Regions from separate parts of the Glutamicibacter sp. BS14 genome, predicted to be linked through region 4. Evidence: riboswitches for the same ligand, from Rfam matches in the RefSeq annotation. Region 4 holds a riboswitch; each other region holds the start of a gene.
The links. A riboswitch is a leader RNA that binds a small molecule or an ion and turns the genes downstream of it on or off. The one in region 4 is predicted to bind S-adenosylmethionine.
Positions count from the first base shown of each region.

Region 1 (4,320 bases), 310 kb from region 4:
GATCAATGGCGCAAGCACGATCCGTACCGAATAATTTGTCCGTCAGCGTCTGGGTCGGGACGTTGGTGAAAGCGGGGTCGCCGACGTACTTGCCGCGATCAGCGTAGGCGAGCGCAGTTGCCTCGAAATAATGATGCAAGGCATCGGGTTCTTCCATGGCTGGCAAATCGAACTCGCCCAGAATGTTCAGCGATTCGCCGATGGTCGTTCCGCCACTGGACGAAGGAGCCATGCCGAAGACGTCATAGCCCCGGTAGTCCACCTTAGTTGGTGCCTGCTCCACCACTTCGTAGCCGGCCAGGTCGGCAGTGCCCAGCTGCCCTGCGGGAACCGGGAGGGCGGTGTCTTCGCTCTTTGGCGGAGCCTGCACCGTTAGGGCGATTTCGGCAGCCAATTCGCCCTCATAGAATCCCTGGAGGCCTTGCTTGGCCAGCATCAGGTAGGTGTGTGCGAGATCCGGATTCTTGAAAATGCTCCCGACCTCCGGGGCATCTCCGCCGGGCAAGAACAATTCGCTCGTGGAGGTGAACGCGGCGAATCGTTCCTTGTTATCCAGGGTCTGCTCGCGGAACGTCTCGTCGATGACAAAGCCGCGTGAAGCGATCTGGGTCGCCGGCCGCAGAACCTGTTTCAGGTTCTGCGAACCCCAATTATCCAGTGCGCGCTGCCACGTGGCCAAGGTCCCGGGCACGCCCACGGACACGCCACTGGTGACCAGTTCCGGGGTGAAGTTATACGGCTCGCCGGTTTCAGGATCGATGAATGCATCATGCGCAATGCCTGCCGGTGCGGTTTCGCGGCCGTCGATGGTGCTGACCTTGCCCGACTTCGCATCGTAGTGCATGAAGTATCCGCCGCCGCCAATGCCTGCGCTATAGGGTTCGGTGACGCCCAGTGCCGCCGCGGTTGCCACAGCCGCATCGACGGCGTTGCCTCCCTTGCGCAGGATTTCGATGCCGGCAGCGGTGGCTTCCGGATCGACCGACGAGACTGCGCCTCCAGTGCCGATGGCGGTCGGGTCCTTCTGGGTGTGCCGTGGTTCGGCGCTCGCCGGAAGCGCTGAGAAAGCTCCCAGGCCCAAGGCGATGGCTGCCGCGCAGGCAACTGATCTTAAACGTACTCGTGGCATGCTTTGATCTCCTCTGCAGGTGGGGATGAAGTATGCGCAAATTTACGGGAGCGGGAACTCGCCGCACGGTTGTGACACGCAGCACCATGGGTTTGCGCGGCAATTTCGGCATTGCCGCGCGAATATTCCGGGTTGTGACGCGTTAAAGCGGCGGGCAGGCACCGCGGCCTCGATCGCCGCCAATGCCTGCCCGCTGGAACCCTAGTGCACCTGGGCTACTTGTCCAGGTTGTCCTTGATGACTTTGCCCAAGGAAGCCGGGGCGCGGCCGATCAGCTGAGCCAGCTCCCCGGAGTCCACTTCCAGCGCTCCTTCTCGAATGCGCATGTCGGTATCGACGAGGATGTGCGCGAACGGTCCGGGGACGCCGGCATCAGCGTAGATCTTTTCCAGTTGCCCGGGATCCATTTCCTGGTAGGCGATGTCCTGGCCGGCGGCAGCGCCAACCGCGCCAGCAAGCTGGGCGAGGGTGAATGGCTTGTCGCTGCCCAGCTCGTAGATCCTGCCGTTCTGGTTTTCTTCGGAAAGCAGCACGGCCGCAGCGGCATCCGCGTAGTCTGCACGGGCGGCAGCGCTGATCTTGCCATCGCCGGCGGCACCGAGCACCGTGCCGCTGTTGAGGTAGCCCATCAGCTGGTCGGTGTAGTTCTCGATGTACCATCCATTGCGCAACAGCACGTAGTCGATGCCGGATCCGGCCAGCAGCCGTTCGGTGGCGATGTGCTCCTCGGCGAGCTTCATGCCGCCGGACAGGGCGTTGGCAATTGAGGTGTAGGCGATCAGCGAGACATCCACGTGCTTGGCGGCATTGATGACGTTCTCATGCTGGGCAACGCGCTGGCCCACCTCGCTGGCCGAAATCAGCAGCAGCTTGTCTATGCCTTCGAGTGCGGACACGAGAGTTGGCTGGGCGTTGTAATCGGCAACGCGGGTTTCCAGGCCTTTGCCTGCCAGCGGTTCCAGCTTCTGCTCGGAGCGGCCAATGGCGACCAGATCAGCGGCATTCGCCCCGCGCGCCAGCAGCGCGTCGATGACTAGATTTCCAAGCTGTCCGGTGGCACCGGTAATTGCGATCTTCATGGGGTCCTCTCGTTGGTCTGCATCTGCTACAACCACCGTAGGCATCGCTGAATTCCCCACCCAAGATTGCTGGCACAAGCCAGCGAGAGATGGGCAGAAACTGCAAGGCTTTCGTCACAAAGAGGGGAAGTAGCGAAATGTGTCAGATTGCTACGTGGATTATTGCGTGATTTCAGCGTGGATCCGTCCGGACTATGACTTGATGACGCCGATTGAAGTAACGTTTGCCGGCCTGCGGGCGTGGACTCCAGACTTGAATTGTTCGGCTCGTACAACCGAACGCACACCATCCAGAGCGACTGAGAGATCTGGCTCAACGACGTCGCAGCAACCACCCGAGAGGGAGCGGTGCTACAGCCAGAACCGATGGAGTACTTTCACTTCGCGACGGAAAATCTGTGGAACGCAGATGATTTTCGCGAAGTGCGCTCCGCATAACCAAGCACCAAGGGAGCGATGATGATTCGTCTTGAAAACGTAACGACCGCCTTCGGCAAGGGCCAAGATCAATTCACGGCCGTCAAGGATGTCTCGCTGGAAATCCAGGCCGGAACCATCCATGGAATTATCGGATTTTCCGGTGCGGGAAAGTCAACGCTATTGCGCAATATCAATTTGCTGCAGCGTCCCACGTCGGGCCAGGTCATCGTGGATGGCGTCGAACTGACCGGGCTCAGTGAAGGAGACCTGCGAAAGCAGCGTCATGAGATCGGGATGATCTTCCAGCACTTCAACCTGCTGAACAATCGCACCGCGCAACAGAACGTCGAGCTGAATCTGAAGTTCGCTGGTGTTCCGAAAAAGCAACGCCGTGAACGTGCGCTGGAAGCGCTGTCCATAGTGGACCTCGCTGACAAGGCTGCCGCCTATCCAGGACAGCTTTCGGGCGGCCAGAAACAGCGCATCGCCATTGCCCGCGCGCTGGTCACCGAGCCCAAGGTCCTGCTGTGCGATGAGCCAACCAGTGCCGTGGATCCTAGAACGACAACGTCGGTGCTGCAATACCTCAGTGACATCAACGCCAGCCTTGGCATCACCACAGTCATCGTCACCCACGAGATGAACGTTATTAAGGCCATTGCCGACAAGGTTTCGGTCATGGAAGACGGAGCGGTAGTTGAAGAGTTCGCCCTGAGTTCGTTGCGAGAACCAGGCTTTGAACCAGTGACGCCAATCGGCCGCTACCTGATCAGTGACGAACTCACGCTTAACCGCCAGCCAAAGCAGGACCAAGCCGTCGCTGCCACCGTAGCCCGCGTATAGAGAACCTGGATTACCAATGAATTTCACGTCAGTAGTGCTAGCCACGAGCAACGGCAACGCAGCAGCTTTCAGTTTCGACCGCATCATCGAACTTGCCCCGGAAATCTGGGTCGCCATGGCGCAGACCTTTGCGATGCTGCTGGTTTCCATCCCGATCGCGATTCTCCTGGGAACCCCGCTGGGCATTTGGCTTTACTCGATGTCTCCCAACGGTTTGCGCCCACGTCCGCGACTGCACCGAATCGTTGACGGGCTGGTCAATACAATCCGTTCCTTCCCATTCCTCATCCTGCTGATCGCCATCATCCCGTTCACCCGATTCGTTGTGGGAACTACCATTGGCACCGCGGCGGTTATCGTTCCGCTGACCATCAACGCGATCCCCTATTTCGCCCGGTTCGTGGAGCAGAACATCAGCCAGCTTGGCAATGGCGTTGTCGAAGCAGCGCAGGCCATGGGCGCCACACGGGGACAGATCATCCGTGAAGTGCTGCTGATCGAAGCCAAGCCTGCACTGCTGTCTTCCATCACCATCATGACCGTCAGCTTCATCTCGTATTCGGCCATGGCCGGACTGGTCGGCGGAGGCGGTATCGGCGACTTCGCAATCCGCTACGGCTACTACCGCTATGAAACCGGAGTCATGCTGCTAGCCATCGTGTTGATGATCCTGCTGGTGCATGCAGTTCAGTTCGTCGGAACTCGGCTATCGCGCGCCGCTGACAAGCGCTAAACACAAAACCCGCTCAACTCGCATTTCAGCAAAGGACAACACCATGGCATTCTCTCGCCGCACCTTCTTAACTTTCACCGCCGGCTCCGCCGCACTCCTCGCGCTGGCTTCTTGCG
Region 1 is NZ_CM167801.1:265,532-269,851, reverse strand. Features, by position in the region: gene ggt (gamma-glutamyltransferase) at 1-1,129, opposite strand, end outside; gene AC1Z36_RS01270 (NAD(P)H-binding protein) at 1,345-2,208, opposite strand; SAM riboswitch class I at 2,492-2,581, shown strand; gene AC1Z36_RS01265 (methionine ABC transporter ATP-binding protein) at 2,665-3,471, shown strand; gene AC1Z36_RS01260 (methionine ABC transporter permease) at 3,488-4,204, shown strand; gene AC1Z36_RS01255 (MetQ/NlpA family ABC transporter substrate-binding protein) at 4,248-4,320, shown strand, end outside.
Region 1: it holds a riboswitch for S-adenosylmethionine, as region 4 does, so the genes downstream of both, AC1Z36_RS01265 (methionine ABC transporter ATP-binding protein) here and AC1Z36_RS17605 (hypothetical protein) in region 4, are expected to answer to the same signal.

Region 2 (4,320 bases), 330 kb from region 4:
GATAGCGTTTTCGTGAAGGGCATGCATAGGAAGCAACGTACGGGTCCGCCGAAATTTCGAGTTCATCTGGCTAGGCAATTGCCAGTCGCCAGTACCTCCGGCCTCCAAAAGATCTTGCCGCGTCCCATTTTCTCCAGCCCATGCAAATGCATTGCAAAGCAGCCGTTGCTGCTAGGCAAGGCGGCGGGAGGATACCAACGAGTAATTCAAGGGCTATTTGCGATTGCGGTTCTCGGGCCGAGTGCCGGACACCTGGAGAGCTGGCACCAGATGGTTTCTAATAACTGGCCGTAGCCGGCCGGTCGTTGTCGTGAGCAGTCCGCCGAGCCGCAAAACTCAGCAATGCCCCTGGGCAGGTGGCCTAGTACGCACAGCTCCCGAAGAAGAGCTCCGGTAGCGACGGCAAAAATGGGTGCATGCAACGCAATGTTGCATGCACCCATTTCCTGGAATCTTGGACTCCCTAGGCAAGTACCTGGCGCTTGGAGGAAATGACGCCGGTATTGAATCCAGCCAGGCGCAGGCCGCCGTGGAAGCGGGCGTGCTCGATCTTCACGCAGCGGTCCATGACCACATTCATGCCCGCGGCCTCGGCGCGCCGGGCCACTTCCTCATGCCAGGATCCCAGCTGCAGCCACAGGGTCTTCGCGCCTACGGCCAGGGCCTCGTCCAGCACGGTAGGCAGGTCATCGTGCTTGCGGAAAACCTCGACCAGATCCGGGGTCTCCGGCAGATCGGCCAGCGACTTGTACACCGGCTGGCCCAGGATCTCATCGAGTACCGGGTTGATGAAATACACCTTGTACTTGGAGGAGGAGAGCAGGTAGGTAGCCACGAAATAGCTGGCGCGCGATGGCTTGTTCGAGGCACCGACAATGGCGATGGACTTGGTGTCGCGCAGGATCTCCAGGCGCTGTGCGGCTCCAGGGCCTTCCCAAGCGGTACCAACGGCAGTCATTAGATTGCTCCCTTCGAAGCGGTTGGCAATGCGCAGGCGGAACCGTCATAGGCCGGAGCCTCGAACCCTGCGGCGGAAGCGGCAATCGCTTCCTGCGAAGCGGCCAGCGCCTGGTCCAGATCCCAGAGGATGTCCTCGACATCTTCCAGTCCTACCGACAGCCGGATCAGATCTTCTGGCACGCCAGCGGAGACCAGCTGCTCGGCGCTCAGCTGCTGGTGGGTGGTGGAGGCCGGGTGCAGCACCAGGGTGCGGGCATCGCCGATGTTGGCCAGGTGGCTGGCCAGCTGCAGGGCTTCGATGAACTTCGAGCCGGCTTCGCGCCCGCCCTTCACCCCGAAGCTGAAGACCGAGCCGACGCCCATGGGCAGCAGCTCCTTGGCCTGCGCGTGCTGCGGGTGGGATTCCAGGCCGGCATAGTTCACGTAGGTCACGCGCTCATCGGCCTGCAACCAGGCAGCGACCTGCTTCGCGTTGGACAGGTGGTTGTCCATGCGCTGCGGCAAGGTCTCCAGGCCCTGCAACAGCTGGAATGCGGACTGGGCCGGCAGAGCCGGTCCGAAGTCGCGCAGCTGTTCGCTGCGCAGCTTGGTCAGGAAGCCGTACTCGCCGAAGTTGTCCCACCAGGAGACGTTGCCGTAGCTGGCAACCGGTTCGGTCATGGCGGGGAACTTGCCATTGCCCCAGTTGAACTTGCCCGACTCGATGACCACGCCGCCCAGGGTGGTGCCGTGCCCGCCGATGAACTTGGTGGCCGAGTGGATCACGATGTCCGCGCCGTGCTCGATAGGGCGCAGGATGTACGGGGGAGTGAGCGTCGAATCGACTACCAGCGGGAGATTGTGGCGGTGCGCCACCTCGGCCAGGCCCTTCAGGTCAGCGATGTCGCCGGACGGGTTGGCCACCACCTCGGTGTAGACGGCCTTGGTGTTTTCCTGGATCGCCGCTTCGAAGTCGGCGGGATCATTGGAGTCGATGAAAGTGGTGTTGATGCCGAAGCGGCGCAGCGAGACATCGAGCTGGGTGATGGTGCCGCCATAGAGCTTCGATGAAGCCACAATGTGGTCGCCTGCCTGGGCCAAGGCCGCGAAGGTGACGAATTCCGCGGCCATGCCCGAGCCGGTGGCTACCGCTCCGATGCCGCCTTCCAGCGAAGCCATGCGCTCTTCGAAAGCCGCTACGGTCGGGTTGCCGATACGCGAGTAGATGTTGCCGTACTTCTGCAGGGCAAAGAGGTTGGCCGCATCGTCAGCGTCCTTGAAGACGAACGAAGTGGTCTGGTAGATCGGCACTGCGCGTGAGCCATGCTCGGCATCGGGGGTGCCTCCGGCATGCAATGCGCGGGTGCGGAATCCAAACTTGTGATCTGCCATGGTGGCTTACGACTCCTTGTCGATTGGGGTTTCGCGGGCACCGCAGGGCGGGCCGCGATCGAGGCAGGAATCCCGGAATCAATGTCGCTTCCTGCTGTGGTCCAACGGGTAGGCGGCTGCATCGTTTCTGGCGGTAGCACCGTAACCACCGGATGTGGCAGGTTGCTGCGGCGTCATCGAACCAGATCTCTCAGCCGCTCGGGATGGTGTAATAATCTTCGCAACATGACCGTTCGTGACCCAACTATGAGTCGTAACGTTGCGTATTGGAGCTGTTATCGGAGATTCTTCGATAACTATTACCCCGGTTAGGCTGGAGTCATGGATACTTCGCTGGCACTGGTGCGACATGGGCAGACCGATTGGAACCTTGCAGGGCGCCTGCAGGGGCGTACCGATATCCCGTTGAACGATACCGGGCGCGAACAAGCTCGCGAGGTCGGGCGCCAGCTGATCGGCCAGAACTGGTCGCTGGTACTTGCTTCGCCCTTGGAACGTGCCCGGGAAACTGCCTCGCTGATTGCCCAGCAGATCGGGGCCGAGACGGGGAACGCCGTTCCGGAACTCATTGAACGCGGCTTCGGCCCGCTGGAAGGCCGGATCATGGCCGAGGTCAGCGAAGCGGAATCGGCTGCTGCCAAGGACCTGCGTGAGCCGCGTGCCCAGATCTTGAGCCGTACGGTGCCAGCGCTGCTGGACTTGGCCAGCAGGCATGCCGGGCGCAAGGTCATGATTGTCAGCCATGGGGCCACCATGCGCACCATCCGCGACGCATTGGCCGGAACCACGGATCCCCAAGGCGTGGAAAATGGCGAAATGCTCCACCTGGAATTGATCCGCCTTGAGCAGATCGCCAGCGAATTGGATCTGGTGGCATTCTAGGAATCCATGGGTATCTGCGTGAAGGAATTTTTTTCGTTCACGCCTCACAAAATGGTCTCCTCGTACGTTTACATGGTGAGAAGCCATGAAGGCGCAAAATTCCAGGAGAGCCATGCAAGCACCGTTCGAGCGGATAGTCCAGGACTATGGACTGAACGTCCTGCGCGTTTGCCGTGCCCTGCTTGATGAGCATCGCGCGCAAGACGCCTGGTCCGAAACGTTCCTTGCCGCGCTCAAGGCGTACCCGCAACTGCCGGAGGACGCCAATGTCCTGGCATGGCTAGTGCGTATTGCCCGGAACAAAGCCATTGACGAGTTGCGCAGGAACAAGCCGGAAATCCTCATCGGCCAAGACGTGGACAGCCTGGCCCCATCGGCCCAACGGCCGGATCTGCAGTTGGAAAACCTGCAGCTGTGGCATGAGGTGAACCAGCTTCCTGGCAAGCAGCGGCAGGTGGTGGCCTACCGCTACCTGGGCGGAATGAGCTACGCGCAAATTGCCGGAATCCTTTCCGGCACCGAAGCTGCCGCCCGGCGTTCGGGCGCCGATGGGATCAAGAATCTGCGGGCCCGGATGGATGACCAAGAACTATGGCGGGAGCAGCCATGAACGGAAAAAATTATCGGCAGCAGGCTACGGCCGCTGAAGCGCAAGTCCTCGACTCGCTGCAGGACCGGCTCGTTGAACGGGCCCGTGCACGGGAACTTGTTGATGTTGCCTATCGCGTGGTCGATAGCCCCGTGGGGGCCTTGCTGCTGGCCAGTACCGATGCCGGGCTGGTCCGGGTCGCTTTTGAATCCGAAGGCCATGACCGGATTCTGGAGGTGCTCTCGGAAAGGCTCAGCCCGCGGATCCTGCGCGACAAGTCGAGCTTGGATGGTGCCGTCCGGCAACTGGATGAGTATTTCGCGGGCCAGCGGCATGGCTTCGATCTTCCGGTGGACTTGCAGCTCTCCACCGAGTTCCGCCGCCAGGTGCAGCTGGAGCTGGGTCATATCGATTACGGGCGTACCCTGAGCTACGCCCAGCTGGCGCAGCAGATCGGCAAGCCGAAAGCGGTGCGGGCCGTCGGTTCAGCCTGCGCCACCAACCCGATTCCCATCGTG
Region 2 is NZ_CM167801.1:284,244-288,563, reverse strand. Features, by position in the region: gene AC1Z36_RS01345 (CoA-binding protein) at 464-958, opposite strand; gene AC1Z36_RS01340 (O-acetylhomoserine aminocarboxypropyltransferase/cysteine synthase family protein) at 958-2,331, opposite strand; SAM riboswitch class I at 2,447-2,541, opposite strand; gene AC1Z36_RS01335 (histidine phosphatase family protein) at 2,653-3,213, shown strand; gene AC1Z36_RS01330 (RNA polymerase sigma factor) at 3,326-3,823, shown strand; gene AC1Z36_RS01325 (methylated-DNA--[protein]-cysteine S-methyltransferase) at 3,820-4,320, shown strand, end outside.
Region 2: it holds a riboswitch for S-adenosylmethionine, as region 4 does, so the genes downstream of both, AC1Z36_RS01340 (O-acetylhomoserine aminocarboxypropyltransferase/cysteine synthase family protein) here and AC1Z36_RS17605 (hypothetical protein) in region 4, are expected to answer to the same signal.

Region 3 (4,320 bases), 320 kb from region 4:
GCTGGCGGATGGTCCACGGCTTGCCGGTATCGCCGCTGGCCTTCTTGAAGGTTTCCACCGAGGACTGGATGGCGTTGGACTTCACGTCGTCGCCGATGACATCGTCGGGGCCGTAGACGGACATGTCGATGCCGGTCCAGCCGGACAGCAGTGCCAGCGACCCCTCGATATCCACGTAGGAGCTGTAGTCCTGGAACTTCGCCTGGGCCAGTTCGGTGGTTTCGGCGGTAATGATGGTCTGCATGGCGAAGACCTTGATGTCGTAGCGGCCACGCCCGGCGGCCTCGGCAGCGTCACGGATCTTGCTGACCGCTTCCTTCAGCAGGTCGCGGGTGGGGCAATTGACGAAGATCGCTTCGGCGTTCGACGCGGCGAACTCGGTGCCGCGCTTGGAGGCGCCGGCCTGGTAGATCACCGGGGTGCGCTGGGTGGACGGCTCGGTGATGGCGATGCCCGGAACCTTGAAGTACTTGCCTTCGTGCTCGATCGGGTGCACCTTGGCCGGGTCGGTGTAGACGCCGGTGGCCTTGTCATTCTGCACCGCGTCGTCTTCCCACGAGCCTTCGAGCAGCTTGTAGACCACCTCGAGGTACTCATCGGCGTGGTTGTAGCGCTCGTCGTGCTCCATCTGGTCTTCCTGGCCCATATTGCGGGCGGCCGAGGGAAGGTAGCCGGTGACGACATTCCAGCCCACGCGGCCGTTGGTCAGGTGGTCCAGGGTGGCCAGGCGGCGGGCGAAAGCGTACGGGTGCTCATAGGCGGTGCCCGCGGTGACGCCGAAGCCGAGGTTCTCGGTCACGGCGGCCATGGCGGAAACCAGCATCATCGGGTCGTTGACCGGTGCCTGGGCGCCGGAGCCCAGCGGGGTGACGTTGGTGCCCTTGTACACGTCGTAGGTGCCCAGCACGTCGGCGAGGAACAGTCCGTCGAACTTCCCCTTTTCCAGCACCTTGGCCAGGTGCGTCCAGTAGCCCAGGGTGTTGTAGGTCGAGGCCTTGTCCTGCGGATGGCGCCACAGGCCCGGCGACTGGTGCACCACGCAGTTCATGTCGAATGCGTTGAATAGGATCTCGCGCTTGTTCTCGCTCATGGCTTTGCCCCCATAGGTCGGTAATCGTGGAAAGTTGCTGGTTTGCGTCGCAGGCCCTCAAGCCCGCTGGGTTGAATCTTCGCCGGTGACGGACAGCCGCTGCGGCTGGACCCCGTTGATCTCGTAGTCCCCGACGATGCGCGCCTTGTAGATCGCCGGGTTATGGGTGGCGATGGTGCGCGCATTGCGCCAGTGCCGGTCCAGGTTGCAGCCGCTTCTGGTGGACGAGGCTCCCAGTCCGTCGAAGAGCTTGCTGGTCACGCCGATGGCCAGTGGCTGCACCACGGTTTGCGCGCGGTTGGCGGCCAGCTCGCATACGGCGTAGCGTTCCTCGTCGTTCAGTCCCGGATCGCCCAGGGCCGCCTCGACTTCGAGTACCGCGCCGATCACCACGGAGTCGGCAGCGAAGGACTCCGCGGAAACTTCGCCCACCAGCTGGAGGACCTGGGGTTCCTGGTATACCGGCACCCCGGTTCCGGTGGTGAAGATGCGGGTGCGCGCCTGCACCGCGTGACGCAGGTCGTTCAATGCGGCGCGGGCGATGCCCGCCTGCACGGCCATGAGAACCAGCTGGAAGATCGCCGCTTCGGAGTCATTGGTCTGCTGCGGCATGAAGCAATCCACCGGGACCTGGTGGAATTCGGTGGTGCCGGTTCCGGTGAGGCCCTGGCCGAACCCATCCCAGTCGTCGAGGATCTTGACGCCGCTGCGCTGGGTGGAGACCACGGCGATCTGGCGGCCGGCGAGCTCCGGGTGGGCCACGGCAACGGTGGTCCAGTCGGCAAAAATGGTGCCGGTGCAGTAGTACTTTTCACCGTCGATCACCCAGCGCCCGTCCACGGTGCTGGCCTTGGTGTTCAAGGTGCCCAGGGCGTTGCCACCGCGTTCGGTGTAGGCGTTGCCGATAATCTGCCCAGCAGCGATGCGAGCGACCCACTTCTTGCGCAGCTCTTCGTCCTCCAGTGCCAAGACGTTCTCGACGAATGCGATATGCGCACGCCACAGCTGGCCTACGTGGGAGTCCGCCTCGGACAGCTCGATGAGCAGACGGAAGACATCCACCAGCCGTGCGCCGTAGCCCCCGTCGGCAACGGAAAGGCGCAGCGCACCGAAACGCTCGCGATTCAGCAGGCCTACCTGCTCGAAAGGAAGCACGCGGTTCAAGTCGCGGTCCTTGGCTGTCGCGGCGATCTGCGCAAAAACGGGACGGAAAATTTCGGCCAGCCGGTCGTATTGCTCATCCGCACTTGGTCCGGGGGTGATTTTCAGCAATTGCCTGGTCGGCAGCTGTTCTTCAAACTTGTCCAGGTCCATTGCGGTGGCCTGCGAAGGGTCACTGAGCTGGTTGAAGTCCAGTCCGAGGGCATTGTGCGATTCACCAATAGGCATCAGGGTTCTCAATTCTTTCCATCGGTCCTGGCGGTAGCACCGTCCCGCTATTGGGGTGGTTGCTGCGGCGTCGTGGAGCCAGATCTCTCAGCCGCTCTGGATGGGTCGTAATTCATTTGTAACGGTAATAAACCGGCGTTTCCAACCCGCGAAGTCACATTTCGTCCCAGTGCCGGCAGTGCCCATCTTCAAATTTCACAGCCTAATCCGCGTCCTGCCGAAGATGAGTTGCAAAGTTTTGCTTAATGTCGAGCAAACCGGCCTGCAATAAAATAAATAACGAAATTTCTGGGCAATGTGACGTAGTTGTCGAAGATTTTTTCATATTACGCAAGATTTGCGTTCAAATCGTTCGACTCGTTGTAATGGACACGTAACCATCCCGAGCGGCCGAGAGATCTGGCTCCACGACGCCGCAGCAACCACCTTTGGAGTTTTGCTCTGCAGGCCGGTGCTACCGCCAGGAACGATGGAGATGAACATGACTCTTTCCTTTGCAGCGCCCGAGGCAGCTCCCGTTGCCTCAGCTTCAAGCGCCCTGGACGTGCAGTTCAGCAACGTGTCGCGAACCTTCACCACCAAGATGGAAAGCCGCACCGTTCTGACCGATATCAACCTGCAAATTCCAGCAGGTCAAGTCGTGGCCATTCTTGGAGCCAGCGGTTGCGGAAAATCCACGCTGCTGCGTTCAGTATCGGGCTTGGACCACCCCACCACCGGCACCATCCGCACCGGCACCCGCGAGGTCACCGGCATCAACGAGTTATGCGCCGTTGCCTTCCAGGAGCCCCGGCTGCTGCCATGGCGCTCGGTTCGCCAGAACATTGCACTGGGCCTGGCACCGGAAACCGATAAGCGCGCCGGCAACTCGCTGATCGATGAGTTGATCGAGCTGACCGGTCTGAGCCATGCAGCCAGCTTGCGCCCACGCGAGATCTCCGGAGGCATGGCGCAACGGGTTTCGCTGGCTCGCGCGCTGGCTCGGCGCCCGGGTGTATTGCTTCTTGATGAACCCTTCGGCGCCCTCGATGCGCTGACACGCTTGAAGATGCAGGATCTGCTGCTCTCGATTCACGCATCGTTCCCCACCACTGTTCTCATGGTGACCCATGATGTGGACGAGGCGTTGACTTTGGCTGACCGCGTGATTGTTCTGGGGCGAGGCGCTGGGCATAGTGCAGCGGGCGTCATCGAGGATCTGTCCATCTCAGCTGTGCATCCACGCCGGCATACCGATGAAAAGTTCGTTGCAGATCGCCTGCACCTATTGCGCCTGCTCGGCGTCGACCCAACCAACCATTAGTCCCGGCCACGCCGTGGGTCCCGAACCATTCGTCCCCTTTGCCTTTTCACCTACACCGCTTGCACGCACAATTCTAGGATTCTCCATGCTTTTGAACCGTCTCACCCGCCGCACTGCATTGTCCGCCGCCGCCTTGATCGTTGGCGCAGTTGCCCTGACCGGCTGTGCTGGCGAAAACGCTACAGCCTCCTCGGATGGTCAGACCCTGTCCATCGACTTTGCCACTTACAACCCGCTGAGCCTGGTACTCAAGGAAAAGGGATGGTTGGAAGCAGCCGCCAAGGAGCAGGGCGTAAATGTCGAATGGATCCAGTCCGCTGGTTCCAACAAGGCCAATGAAGCCCTTCGCGCCGACGCAATCGATGTTGGTTCCACAGCCGGTTCCGCTGCGCTCCTGAACCGTTCGAACGGTGCACCCATCAAGACCATCGCACTGTATTCGCAGCCGGAATGGGCGGCCCTGGTAGTGGATAAGGACTCGAAAATCGAGTCCGTTGAAGATCTCGCTGGCAAGACCGTGGCCGCTACAAAGGGCACC
Region 3 is NZ_CM167801.1:270,944-275,263, forward strand. Features, by position in the region: gene AC1Z36_RS01280 (LLM class flavin-dependent oxidoreductase) at 1-1,090, opposite strand, end outside; gene AC1Z36_RS01285 (acyl-CoA dehydrogenase family protein) at 1,148-2,479, opposite strand; SAM riboswitch class I at 2,495-2,586, opposite strand; SAM riboswitch class I at 2,854-2,955, shown strand; gene AC1Z36_RS01290 (ABC transporter ATP-binding protein) at 2,961-3,782, shown strand; gene AC1Z36_RS01295 (aliphatic sulfonate ABC transporter substrate-binding protein) at 3,868-4,320, shown strand, end outside.
Region 3: it holds a riboswitch for S-adenosylmethionine, as region 4 does, so the genes downstream of both, AC1Z36_RS01285 (acyl-CoA dehydrogenase family protein) here and AC1Z36_RS17605 (hypothetical protein) in region 4, are expected to answer to the same signal.

Region 4 (4,320 bases):
CGAAAACTACTACGCTACCGGTGCTCGCGTGGTGCCGATGGTGCTGATCGGCAGGGACTATTGGACGAGGGATCTGCCTGCTTGGCCGCTGCTTCAGGCCCTGGCCAAGGACCGTGTCATGGAACAGAAGATTGCTCTGGTGGAAACCGCCGAAGAAGCGATGGAGTTCATCCAGAGCATGCAAACCCTGCGCCGGCGTACCCGGCGGCCGGAGAACAGCTAGAGCACGGCATGGAAAATGCCGGTACAGCCAAAGCTGTACCGGCATTCGAATCGCAGCAGGCTGCTATCCGATGCTGACGTCGAAGATCAGGCCCAAGCAGTAGGTGATGGCCGCTGCGCCCCAGCCGATGGCTAGCTGGCGCAGGCCGCGCTTGAGCGGGGAGGCACCGGAAAGCAGTCCCACGATCCCTCCGGTGATCATCAGGGCCACGCCTACCAGGACTACCGAGACGAGGATCGCGGTCATGCCGGAGAGCCCAAGGATATAAGGCAGGATCGGCACGACCGCGCCGGAAGCGAAAAGGATGAACGAGGTGGCCGCCGCGCCGGTGGCCGACCCCAGTTCCTGGTGCTCCTTCTCGAGTTCTTCGCCGCGGCCTTCCGGGTTCAACGAGAAGTCGGGGTTGCAATCGCAGGTGAACAGGCCCATGCGTTCTGCGGCCCGGTGCGCTGCATCTTCATCGCTCATTCCGCGGGCCTTGTAGATCAGCACCAGCTCGTTGGCGTCCAGATCGAGGTTCGGGGCGGCGGTTAGCGTGACCTGGGTTGGTCGCGAGGCGGTCAGCAGCTCGCGCTGGGAACGCACCGAGACGTATTCGCCAGCTGCCATGGACAGTGCGCCGGCCAGCAAACCGGCAACACCGGAGAACAGCACGAAGGTCGCTGAAACACCGGTCGCACCGATACCCATGATCAACGCCAGGTTGGAAACCAGCCCGTCGTTGGCGCCGAAGACCGCAGCGCGGAAGTTGCCCGAAAGGCGCGCACGGCCTGCTGTAGCCAGCGCCCGGACGACCTCTTCGTGGACCTGTTCGTCGGCCGCCATCTGCGCGGTGGCGTCCTTGTCGTCGCGGTAGGGCGAACTGCTTTCGGAGCGCTGGGCCATGGCCAGCACGAAGACCGAACCGAAATGCAATGCCAGGAAACGCAGCATGGTGCGTCGCAGCGACGGGCGGACTTCCTTGAAATGCTCGCCGAGCAGGACGCGCCAGTGGGATTCGTGGCGGGCTTCCGCCTCTGCAAGGCCCAGCAGGATTTGCCGTTCTTGACCGGTTTTCTTTTCCGCGAGGGCCCTGTAGATGGAGCCTTCGGCGACTTCATCAGCGAGATACTTGCGCCATCGCTGGATCTGCGCTTTGGTAGGTTCGGTTTCTGGGTGCTGTGGCATCGCGACGATGACTCTCCTGGAACATGGATTTTCCAATGAAACCCGTGGATCGGATCAACCACCCAGTTTAGTCAGGGCTCCTGCACTTGGGAATTTGGCAAGGCTAAAAGCAATTCTCTTGCCCGCGGGATTTCCGGCTACCGGCAGCACCAGCTGCAATTCAGAAGTGGCCGGATCATAGGTCGGCCTGCGGGCGCAACGGGCAATGAGCCGTTCAAGCCTGAGCGGATCTGCAACGTAGCGGGTGCGCCAGCGCCCCTCGGCCTTGAACTGCACTTGGCCGGTCTGGCGGTCGATGACGGGCAGAATCGGATATGCCATGGAGGTCAACTCTCTTGCGAGCTCTTGCCCGTGCACCTGTTGGTGCGCGGACCGCTTCCTCATCCGAACCACCCATGAACTTGGGGTTGGTGCGCGGCCAGTCGGAGCTTGGCGCCGCGTCTCGTGAAGCAACATTTCCGATGGTACCGCCGGCGGCAGGGCGCGGTGAAGTCCGAATGCGTAATATGACTGCGGCTCAGCTGCCCGGGGCAAAGGCATTGGCCAGTTGCTGCAGCTTCTCGCGTTGTTCGGCCCATTGCCCCGCGGTGTAGTCGGGCAGCAGATCCAGTTGCGCGGTCCAGCCAGCGCGGCCATCGAGCTGCTCGCGGATAATATCCAGATGCCCTGCATGCCGGGAGGTTTCGGCGAGCGCATGGATGAGCAGGTGATCCAAGGTGGTTTTGCCAGCTGGCCCCCACCACGGTACCTCTACGGGACAGTCCAGGGGCAGATCGCTGATGGCTTCATCGGCGAAGGCGATGGCTTTCCGATACAGGACGATCAGCTGTTGCGCATCCATATCTGCTGGCGGGAGGAAATCCGCGTCGGGATCATGCGGCGCAATGAATTCGCGAACGTAGCGGTCATCGGCCCTGCGCTTGAGGCAGGTGCCGAAATATTCGTATTCATTGATCGCCAAATGGTGCAGTACTCCCAGGATATGGGTGCCTGTAGGGGTGAGCGGAGTGCGTGCCAGGTGTTCGGCGAGGCCTTCTGCCTTGTAGATCGCATTCTCGCGCGCGTCGTTCAGGTACCCGCAGAGCTTGTCCTTGGTGCTGTCCATGGGCAGAGTCTAGTGAGCGCTGCAGTCTCGCGGTAGAGGGCGCGGTGTGTTTACCATTGGTAAACTTGCCCCGCAGGCCTTGAAGCCAAAGTGGTTGCGGTTGTTGCTGCAGAAAACGTCGAGGAGCCAAACGATGAAAACCTTGCCAGTTGAACCAACCGGTGCCGCGATCAATATCGGTGCGAGGCTGCGCGGGGTGCGCCAGACCCAGCGTATGACCATTGACCAGGTCGCCGAGCTATCCGGACTGACCAAGGGTTTCCTCTCGCGTGTGGAGCGCGACCTGACCAGCCCTTCGGTTTCCACTCTTTTGCGGTTGTGCGAAGTGCTGGGCATGGAGGTCGGTACCCTCTTCGAGGTTCCTGAAACGAAACTGGTCCGACTGGAGCAGGCACCCCGTGTTTCCCTGGGCGGTGACGGCATCACGGAGCAGCTGGTCACGCCGCGCAGCGAGAAGCGGGTGCAGATGATTCGCGCCGAGATTGCGCCCAAGGGCACCGGTGAAGCGGAGCTGTATTCGGTGGATTGCGAGCTGGAAGTGCTGCACGTGATCGCTGGAAAATTCATCCTGGTATTGCCTGATCAGCGCGTAGAACTCGAAGCAGGCGATACGATCACCTTCCCCGGGCGTGAACCGCATAGCTGGGAAAACGATTCTGATGAGGTTGCCGTGGTTACCTGGACGCTGATCCTCTCATGACGCCAATCCCTTGCGCTTGCTGCCATGGCACGGCATGCGCAGTGCGGCTGCGCGTTCGTCTGCGGGGAGATGAACCGCGTATTCTAGGAACGATGCGTTGTTCCGGGCGCTCGGGACAATCAGTGATGGGAGAGGCGTGAGGACAGGCGAACCAACCGCTGCGCAAGATCAACTGCGCAGTATCAGCTGGTGGGCTTCGATACTTTTCGGCGTTCTTATTGGCACCACCTTGACCTGGATCCGCACCCAACGCAATTTCTTCTTCATTGGCGCCGCGATTCTGGCCGTCGTCATTGTCACCATTGGCGTGCGGACGATTCGCCGACGGGCACGCTTCCCGGTGATGGCGCAGGCGCGCACCTCGTGGGCGTATGTGCTGTGGACAGGTGTCCTGCTGGTCCTGGCCGGACCGATCCAGCTGGTGTACGTAGCTGATGACCTTTCCGAACTGACTATCAAATCGCTGGTCATGTCCGCAGGCTTCTGCCTGGGCATTCACGAGGTCGACCGCGCGCTGGTGAAAACCAGCAAGAAGCGCTCCGGCGAGGCCTAGCCTCCCGATTTGGGCAAAATAGCCTGAAATGTAGTCAAAACATCCAATACCCTTAAGCGCGTTTTTGCATAGTGTGATCCTGACCAACTTTCCAGAAGGGGTTGCCATGTCAGGAAAAACCGCGAAGAACCACACCGCAGAACCAGGCCTCAAGCAGGTCCTCGGCCGCTGGGACGCCTTGGCCATAGGCGTGGGCGCGATGATCGGCTTTGGCTGGGTCGTGCTCACCGGCGACTGGATCACCACCGCCGGCCCGTTCGGAGCCACGCTGGCCATGCTGGTTGGCGGTGGCATCATGGCAGTAGTCGGCCTGACCTATGCCGAACTCGTTGCGGCCATGCCGAAAGCAGGCGGTGAGCACAACTACTTGCTGCGCGCCATGGGCGCCCGCTGGTCTTTTGCCGGTTCGTGGGCCATCGTCGGCGGCTACATCACGATCGTGGCCTTTGAAGCAGTGGCACTGCCCAAATCCGTGCTCTATCTCTTCCCGGAGCTTTCGCAGATCAGATTATGGGAGATCGCTGGCTCAGAGGTCTACCTGACTTGGGCGCTGGTCGGTGTCGCCGGTGCGA
Region 4 is NZ_CM167801.1:3,751,957-3,756,276, reverse strand. Features, by position in the region: gene AC1Z36_RS17615 (LOG family protein) at 1-223, shown strand, start outside; gene AC1Z36_RS17610 (VIT1/CCC1 transporter family protein) at 287-1,390, opposite strand; gene AC1Z36_RS17605 (hypothetical protein) at 1,445-1,711, opposite strand; SAM riboswitch class IV at 1,727-1,840, opposite strand; gene AC1Z36_RS17600 (DinB family protein) at 1,908-2,495, opposite strand; gene AC1Z36_RS17595 (cupin domain-containing protein) at 2,629-3,195, shown strand; gene AC1Z36_RS17590 (hypothetical protein) at 3,332-3,748, shown strand; gene AC1Z36_RS17585 (APC family permease) at 3,855-4,320, shown strand, end outside.